DNA from 3 places in the Lutispora sp. genome. Region 3 is predicted to be linked to each of the others. Evidence: a T-box and tRNA genes for the amino acid it is inferred to sense, from the RefSeq annotation. Region 3 holds a T-box; the other regions hold tRNA genes.
What was found. A T-box is a leader RNA that pairs with one kind of tRNA and senses whether it is charged. The one in region 3 lies ahead of thrS (threonine--tRNA ligase), so its partner is inferred to be a tRNA-Thr.

Region 1: it encodes a tRNA-Thr, which carries the amino acid that the T-box ahead of thrS (threonine--tRNA ligase) is inferred to sense. The anticodon was not compared.
Region 2: it encodes a tRNA-Thr, which carries the amino acid that the T-box ahead of thrS (threonine--tRNA ligase) is inferred to sense. The anticodon was not compared.

The regions. Positions count from the first base shown of each region.
Region 1 is NZ_JAWLCK010000009.1:20,105-22,300, forward strand. Features, by position in the region: gene ACESM9_RS02980 (ATP-binding protein) at 1-1,211, shown strand, start outside; tRNA gene ACESM9_RS02985 (tRNA-Thr) at 1,265-1,340, opposite strand; tRNA gene ACESM9_RS02990 (tRNA-Glu) at 1,362-1,436, opposite strand; tRNA gene ACESM9_RS02995 (tRNA-Met) at 1,459-1,535, opposite strand; tRNA gene ACESM9_RS03000 (tRNA-Met) at 1,560-1,635, opposite strand; tRNA gene ACESM9_RS03005 (tRNA-Leu) at 1,644-1,732, opposite strand; gene ACESM9_RS03010 (Ppx/GppA family phosphatase) at 1,826-2,196, opposite strand, start outside.
Region 2 is NZ_JAWLCK010000006.1:12,535-14,730, reverse strand. Features, by position in the region: gene ACESM9_RS02065 (NAD(P)/FAD-dependent oxidoreductase) at 1-183, shown strand, start outside; tRNA gene ACESM9_RS02060 (tRNA-Lys) at 388-463, shown strand; tRNA gene ACESM9_RS02055 (tRNA-Glu) at 470-544, shown strand; tRNA gene ACESM9_RS02050 (tRNA-Val) at 553-628, shown strand; tRNA gene ACESM9_RS02045 (tRNA-Asp) at 645-721, shown strand; tRNA gene ACESM9_RS02040 (tRNA-Thr) at 730-805, shown strand; gene ACESM9_RS02035 (LysR family transcriptional regulator) at 844-1,752, opposite strand; gene ACESM9_RS02030 (Gfo/Idh/MocA family protein) at 2,120-2,196, shown strand, end outside.
Region 3 is NZ_JAWLCK010000007.1:14,290-16,485, forward strand. Features, by position in the region: gene ytxC (putative sporulation protein YtxC) at 1-270, shown strand, start outside; gene ACESM9_RS02430 (DUF445 domain-containing protein) at 338-931, shown strand; T-box leader at 974-1,171, shown strand; gene thrS (threonine--tRNA ligase) at 1,225-2,196, shown strand, end outside.

The DNA of each region.
Region 1 (2,196 bases), on a different contig from region 3:
CAATAAAAATCTCTGATAACTCTCCCAGTTGGGGCGCTTTAGAAGGACAGCTGATAAAATCAGAAAAAACTTTTGTTGAAAATGAAGAAATATATAGATTAGGCTGTAGCTATCCTATAGGCAAAACCAGATGGGCTTTATCAGTATACTCAAAATATGAAAATGTTGTATCATATGTTAATAATGAAATCAATAAAGCAATAGCGCTGTTTGTGATAATGCTATTTCTATCATTTGTTATAGCTTTTATCATGGGTGGTTATTTACTAACACCCATTATTAAGTTGAAGAATACAGCCTATAGAATCATGAACGGAGACTATTCGGCAAGAACTGATATAACGGGATATGATGAAATTGCCATTACAGCTCAAACCTTTGACAATATGGCAGAAAGTATAGAAAAAAATGATGTACAAAAATCTCAGTTATTCATAAATCTGTCTCATGAATTAAAGACTCCTTTAAATGTAATTATGGCATCTTTGCAGCTAATTGATAAATTTCAAACCAGAAAAACAGATTGCATCGGCCATGAAAAGATTCTGGAACAGCTATCTATGATGAAACAAAACTGCTATAGATTGATCCGAATGGTATCCAATATTATAGATTTATCAAAGCATGATAATGGGTATTTAAAGCTTACGTTAAAAAATTATAATATAGTCAGTATAATTGAAGATATAACCATGTCTATAGTTGAATATGCCAATATTAAAAAAATAGAAGTATTATTTGATACAGATACGGAAGAAAAAATAATAGCTATTGATCCGGATGCCATTGAGAGAATAATGTTGAATCTGATTTCTAACGCCATAAAGTTTACAAATGAAGGAGGACTTATATCAGTCAGCATCTTTGACAAAAAAGATAAAGTAGTAATTTCCGTCAAAGATACTGGTATAGGTATTCCCCCCGACAGTATTGATTCCATATTTGAAAGATTCAAGCAGGTAAATAACACCCTATGCAAAAATTGCGAAGGCAGTGGCATAGGATTGTCAATGGTTAAAGCCTTAGTAGAATCTCATGGTGGAACTATATATGTGAAAAGTGTTCTAAACCAAGGTTCTGAATTTGTCATAGAACTTCCTGCAAAATTGCTTGAAGAAGACTCCGGAGAGCATTATGACTGTTATATATCCCAAAACAATATTGCAGAGAAAATCAATTTAGAGTTCTCGGATATATATGATATAAAATAAGTTTCTTGAAACAGTAAAAAACACTGCAATCACTTGCAGTGTTTTTTTGAAAATGGAGCTGGTGAACGGAATCGAACCGCCAACCTGCTGATTACAAGTCAGCTGCTCTGCCAATTGAGCTACACCAGCATGTTAAGTTATTATATATGATGGTGACCCATGGGGGAATCGAACCCCCGTTGCCGCCGTGAGAGGGCGGCGTCTTGACCGCTTGACCAATGGGCCACAAACATTATTCAAAAATTAATGGTAGCGGCGATCGGATTTGAACCAATGACCGTTCGGGTATGAACCGAATGCTCTAGCCAACTGAGCTACGCCGCCATTTATATATTTTAATATATTAATTGGTTGCGGGGGAGGGATTTGAACCCACGACCTCCGGGTTATGAGCCCGACGAGCTACCAGCTGCTCTACCCCGCGATAATTATTGGTGCCGGAGACCGGAATCGAACCGGTACGGTCTTTAGGGACCGCAGGATTTTAAGTCCTGTGCGTCTGCCAGTTCCGCCACTCCGGCCAACTGCTAGGTTATTACCTCGCAGCGACAAATATAATTATATATGTTTTATGCTGAATCGTCAATAACAATTTTATGAAATATGAAAAATCCCTAAAAAACTTCTCCATATTTTATAATTATACCCTCAAGATTATCGTTCTCACTTATAATAACCTGTTCTTTATTTAGCTTTTCCAATACATATAATATTATAAATATTCCTGCAGGTATAATATCTGCTCTTTCCTTCTGCAAGCCCTTTATGTTATATCTTTCCTTCAAAGGCATTGATTTTAAAGTTTCAAAAAGATTATCCAAAAAAGTTTTGTTTAATATAGTATTATGAATCAGCTCCCAATCATACACTCTGGCTTTATGAAAAATCGAAGCCGCAGTAGTAGCAGTTCCACCAATAGCTAATACCTTATCGATTTTTTTCTCTTTGAGTTGGTTTAGTGCATCGCTAAACAAAGTTTCCAGAG
Region 2 (2,196 bases), on a different contig from region 3:
AATACTCTTCTATATGGTGTAGAATGTAAGTTTTATTCTAGCAAGGTACAGGTTAATAATAAATTTGAAACTTCAGTTAAAAACCTTTATACAATAGGTGATGGAGCAGGTATTACCAGAGGGCTTATGCAAGCCTCTGTAACCGGCATAGTTGTGGCAAGAGATATAATTAGTAAGCTTTAATGATAATTTTGTATATAAAAACAAAGATTTGCCATTGCAAAAAATTAAAAATCCAATTATAATATCATTATCTCACTTAATACTGCATGTTAAAAAACGCATTAACTCAACATAAAATTGGCAATAAAAAAATATAAAAATAATGTTGACAAAATGGTTTGAAACATGTAGAATGTATAAATGTGAGCGCTAACACTCACAGAGGATCCACTAGCTCAGTAGGTAGAGCACATGACTTTTAATCATGGTGTCCGGAGTTCGACTCTCCGGTGGATCACCATCAAATGGCCCGTTGGTCAAGCGGTTAAGACATCGCCCTTTCACGGCGGTAACAGGGGTTCGATTCCCCTACGGGTCACCATTATAATTGGGCGCATAGCTCAGCTGGGAGAGCATCTGCCTTACAAGCAGAGGGTCATAGGTTCGAGCCCTATTGTGCCCACCATTTTAAAATTTTATTCGGCCCAGTAGTTCAGTTGGTTAGAATGCCAGCCTGTCACGCTGGAGGTCGACGGTTCGAGCCCGTTCTGGGTCGCCATTAAGTAGGCTGGTGTAGCTCAATTGGCAGAGCAGCTGACTTGTAATCAGCAGGTTGGCGGTTCGATTCCGTTCACCAGCTCCATATGAAAGATAACACTGCAAGTAATTGCAGTGTTTTTTTTATGTATTATTGACAGCACTTTTATTTGACCTGAATGATTTGCAAAAGTTCAGGAAGCTTTTGAGAGCATGAGAATGCTGTATGCTATTATTCCAGAAAATCCTGATAGTCCTGTTTACTGTTCTATCTTGAAAGGGAATAGCAGTTACCTTATAGCTGTCGAGGGCAGGTATTTTAGGCATAATAGCTATTCCAAGCTGTGCTCCTACAAAAGAAGCCATAGAGTTGCATTCGTCAACTTCAAAAAAGATGTTTGGGATTATATTGTATTTTTTGAATAAGGAATTGGTTTGATAGAATAGATCAGTTCCTTTTTTGATCATTATGAATCTTTCATTCTTAAAATCATCTATTGTGACTGATGTATACTTTGCTAAAGGATGACTATTGTATACAACAAGATAGAGCTCCTGTTCAAATAAAGGGATAGATTCGATGCACTCGTTAACTACTCCACTACACGGAGCCATGACAACATCAAGGGAGCCTTCTATCAGCTTTTTCATTAGGAACTCAGTTATATTAACCTGGAAACTGAAACTAATATTACGGTTACCCCTATAGATGTAGAATTCATCGATTAATTGTGGAATTGCATCAAAGCTGACAGAGTAGATGTATCCTAGATTGATGTTCCCGTTTGAAGGATAATACATTTTATTAAGCTGGGCTTCGCCCTGGACAAGTATGTTAAGAGCACTTTCAGCATATGGGAGAAAGGCTTCACCGTATTCTGTCAATGAAACATTTATACCTTCCTTTTTAAAAAGTGGTACACCTAATCTCTTGCTTAGTTGGGAAATTGCATAACTGAGGCTGGGTTGAGATATATTGAGATTCTCAGCTGCTTTAGTAAAATGCAGTGTACGTGCTGTTTCAACAAAATATCTCAATTGCTGTAAGGTCATAATATCACCTCCTGTGGAGTTGAAAGTTATAACAGCATAATTAAATCATAGAGAACTTTTATTAAATTATATAAAACAAGTATTAGACAGTCAAGGAAAAGGGACATATAATTATTATAAAATAAATAATATTTATACAATTGATAAATCAGTGACTGCCTATAACTAGGAAAAGTTACATGTGAGCAAATAAAAAAGACTATGATTAATGGCCTTTCACATAATTCTTCTCCAAATTGCTTATCTGCTTTAAGACTCGTCATAACACAGAGAACGACCAGATGAAAAAAATGATTATTTATTCTATTAAAAATAACATTCTAAAACTCACAATAAAAAGATTATATATTGAAGGAAGGGATTCAATATGAAAACCATAAATATTGCATTAATAGGCTCAGGTTACGGAGGAGTTTTGCATGCAAATGGTTATAGAAAGGTCAG
Region 3 (2,196 bases):
ATATTGATTGATAGCAAGAATAGTCCTATTAATTGTGAATGCTTTGAAGAACTGAGAGCTGAAATTGGAGACAATGATATAAGTCTAGATGATCTTCTCATAAGCACACTAATCACTATAGCTCCAAATAAGGTTATCATTCATGATTGCCAGAATTTCAAAAATAAAGAACTTTTCAGAACTATCACCAATATATTCTACGATAGGATAGAGCTATGCAGAGGGTGTGATCTTTGCGGCATATTAAAGGTAAATAAGGAATTAAATTGATGAATTATGTCACCTGTTTATATGTTATAATTATTATTAATTATTTGTATAGACAGGTGAATTATATATGTATAAAGTTCTTATTTCAACTATTATAGGTGGTATAATTGGTTGGTTGACTAATATTATTGCTATAAAGATGCTTTTTAGGCCTATAAAGCCGGTAAAAATTCTGGCTTTGGAAATCCAAGGTCTGATTCCTAAACGTAAAGCTGAGATGGCTGTTAGCATAGGACAGACTGTGGAAATGGAGCTAATAGATTTTAAAGATATATTTGAAAGAATTATTGATGAAGGAAGCAGTGATAGGATAATTGAATTAGTAAAGAGAAAGATTTCACAAAATATATATGAAAAATTACCTTCATTAGTACCTCATATTATAAAAAATGCAGTTATTCAATATGTTGAGGAACAGATAGATAAGGAAGCACCTCAAATGATAGAAGATTTGATTAAAAATATATATGATAAGGCTTCGAAGGAAGTAAAAATAGGAAAGATAATAGAGGAAAGAATAAATTCCTTCGATTTAATAAAAATAGAAGAAATAACATTAAAAATTGCACAAAAAGAACTGAAGCATATTGAAATTCTTGGGGGAGTATTGGGGGCAATAATTGGATTATTACAAGGATTATTACTACTTTTATATATTTAGTATTGACATAATTATATTTAGGAATTAAAATGATATAAATAATTAAATGCATTGATGAGGACGAGTAAAACAACTTATACCATAAGAGAGGAAGTGTCATAGGCTGCAAGCACTTCTTGGAAATAGTGTTTGAAAACCACCTCGGAGCAGAGAGTTGAATTGAGTAGGCTTATCCGTTGATTACGTTATAATCTTAGAGTTAAAAATAGGGTGGAACCGCGATTTACTCTCGCCCCTTTGGGGACGAGAGTTTTTTAATTTTTGAAAATTTATTATAGGAGGATGAAGCAAACATGATAAGGATAACACTAAAGGACGGTTCAGTCAGAGAATACGAAAAAGGAATAAAGGTAGAAGACATTGTTGCCTCTATAGGAAGCGGATTGCTTAAGGCTGCTTTAGCAGCAAAGGTTAATGGAGAGATTAGGGAACTGAGTGATACAGTTGAAGAAGATGCTACACTGGAAGTTTTAACTTTTGATAATGAAGAAGGGAGACTGCCCTTAAGACATACATCCTCTCACATATTAGCTCAGGCTGTAAAAAGATTATATCCTGATGTTAAACTTGCAATCGGGCCTGCCATAGAAAATGGCTTCTATTACGATTTTGATACAGATAAAGCTTTTAGTGAAGCAGATTTAGAACTAATAGAAAAGGAAATGGCAAAAATCGTTAAAGAAGATTATAATATTGAAAGGTTTGTACTTCCAAGAGAAGAGGCAATAAAGCTGATGGAAGAAAAAGGTGAAAGTTATAAGGTTGAACTGATCAAAGAGTTACCTGAAGATGAGGCAATTTCCTTTTATAAACAGGGAGAGTTTGTAGACCTCTGTGCAGGACCTCATGTTCCTTCAACCGGCAAGGTTAAAGCCTTTAAGTTGCTTAATGTGGCGGGTGCTTATTGGCGAGGAAATGAAAAGAATAAAATGCTCCAAAGAATATACGGAACATCTTTTATTAAGAAAAGCCAATTGGATGAATATCTCAACATGCTTGAAGAAGCAAAGAAAAGAGACCACAGAAAATTAGGAAAAGAGCTAGATTTATTTAGCATACAGGAAGAAGGCCCTGGTTTCCCATTCTTTCATCCTAAGGGGATGGTATTGAGAAATATTCTTGAGGACTTCTGGAGAAAGGAACATAAAAAGAGAGGGTATGAAGAAATCAAGACTCCTATAATTTTGAATGCTGATCTTTGGCATAGATCAGGACACTGGGATCACTACAAAGAGAACATGTATTTTACACAGATTGATGAACAG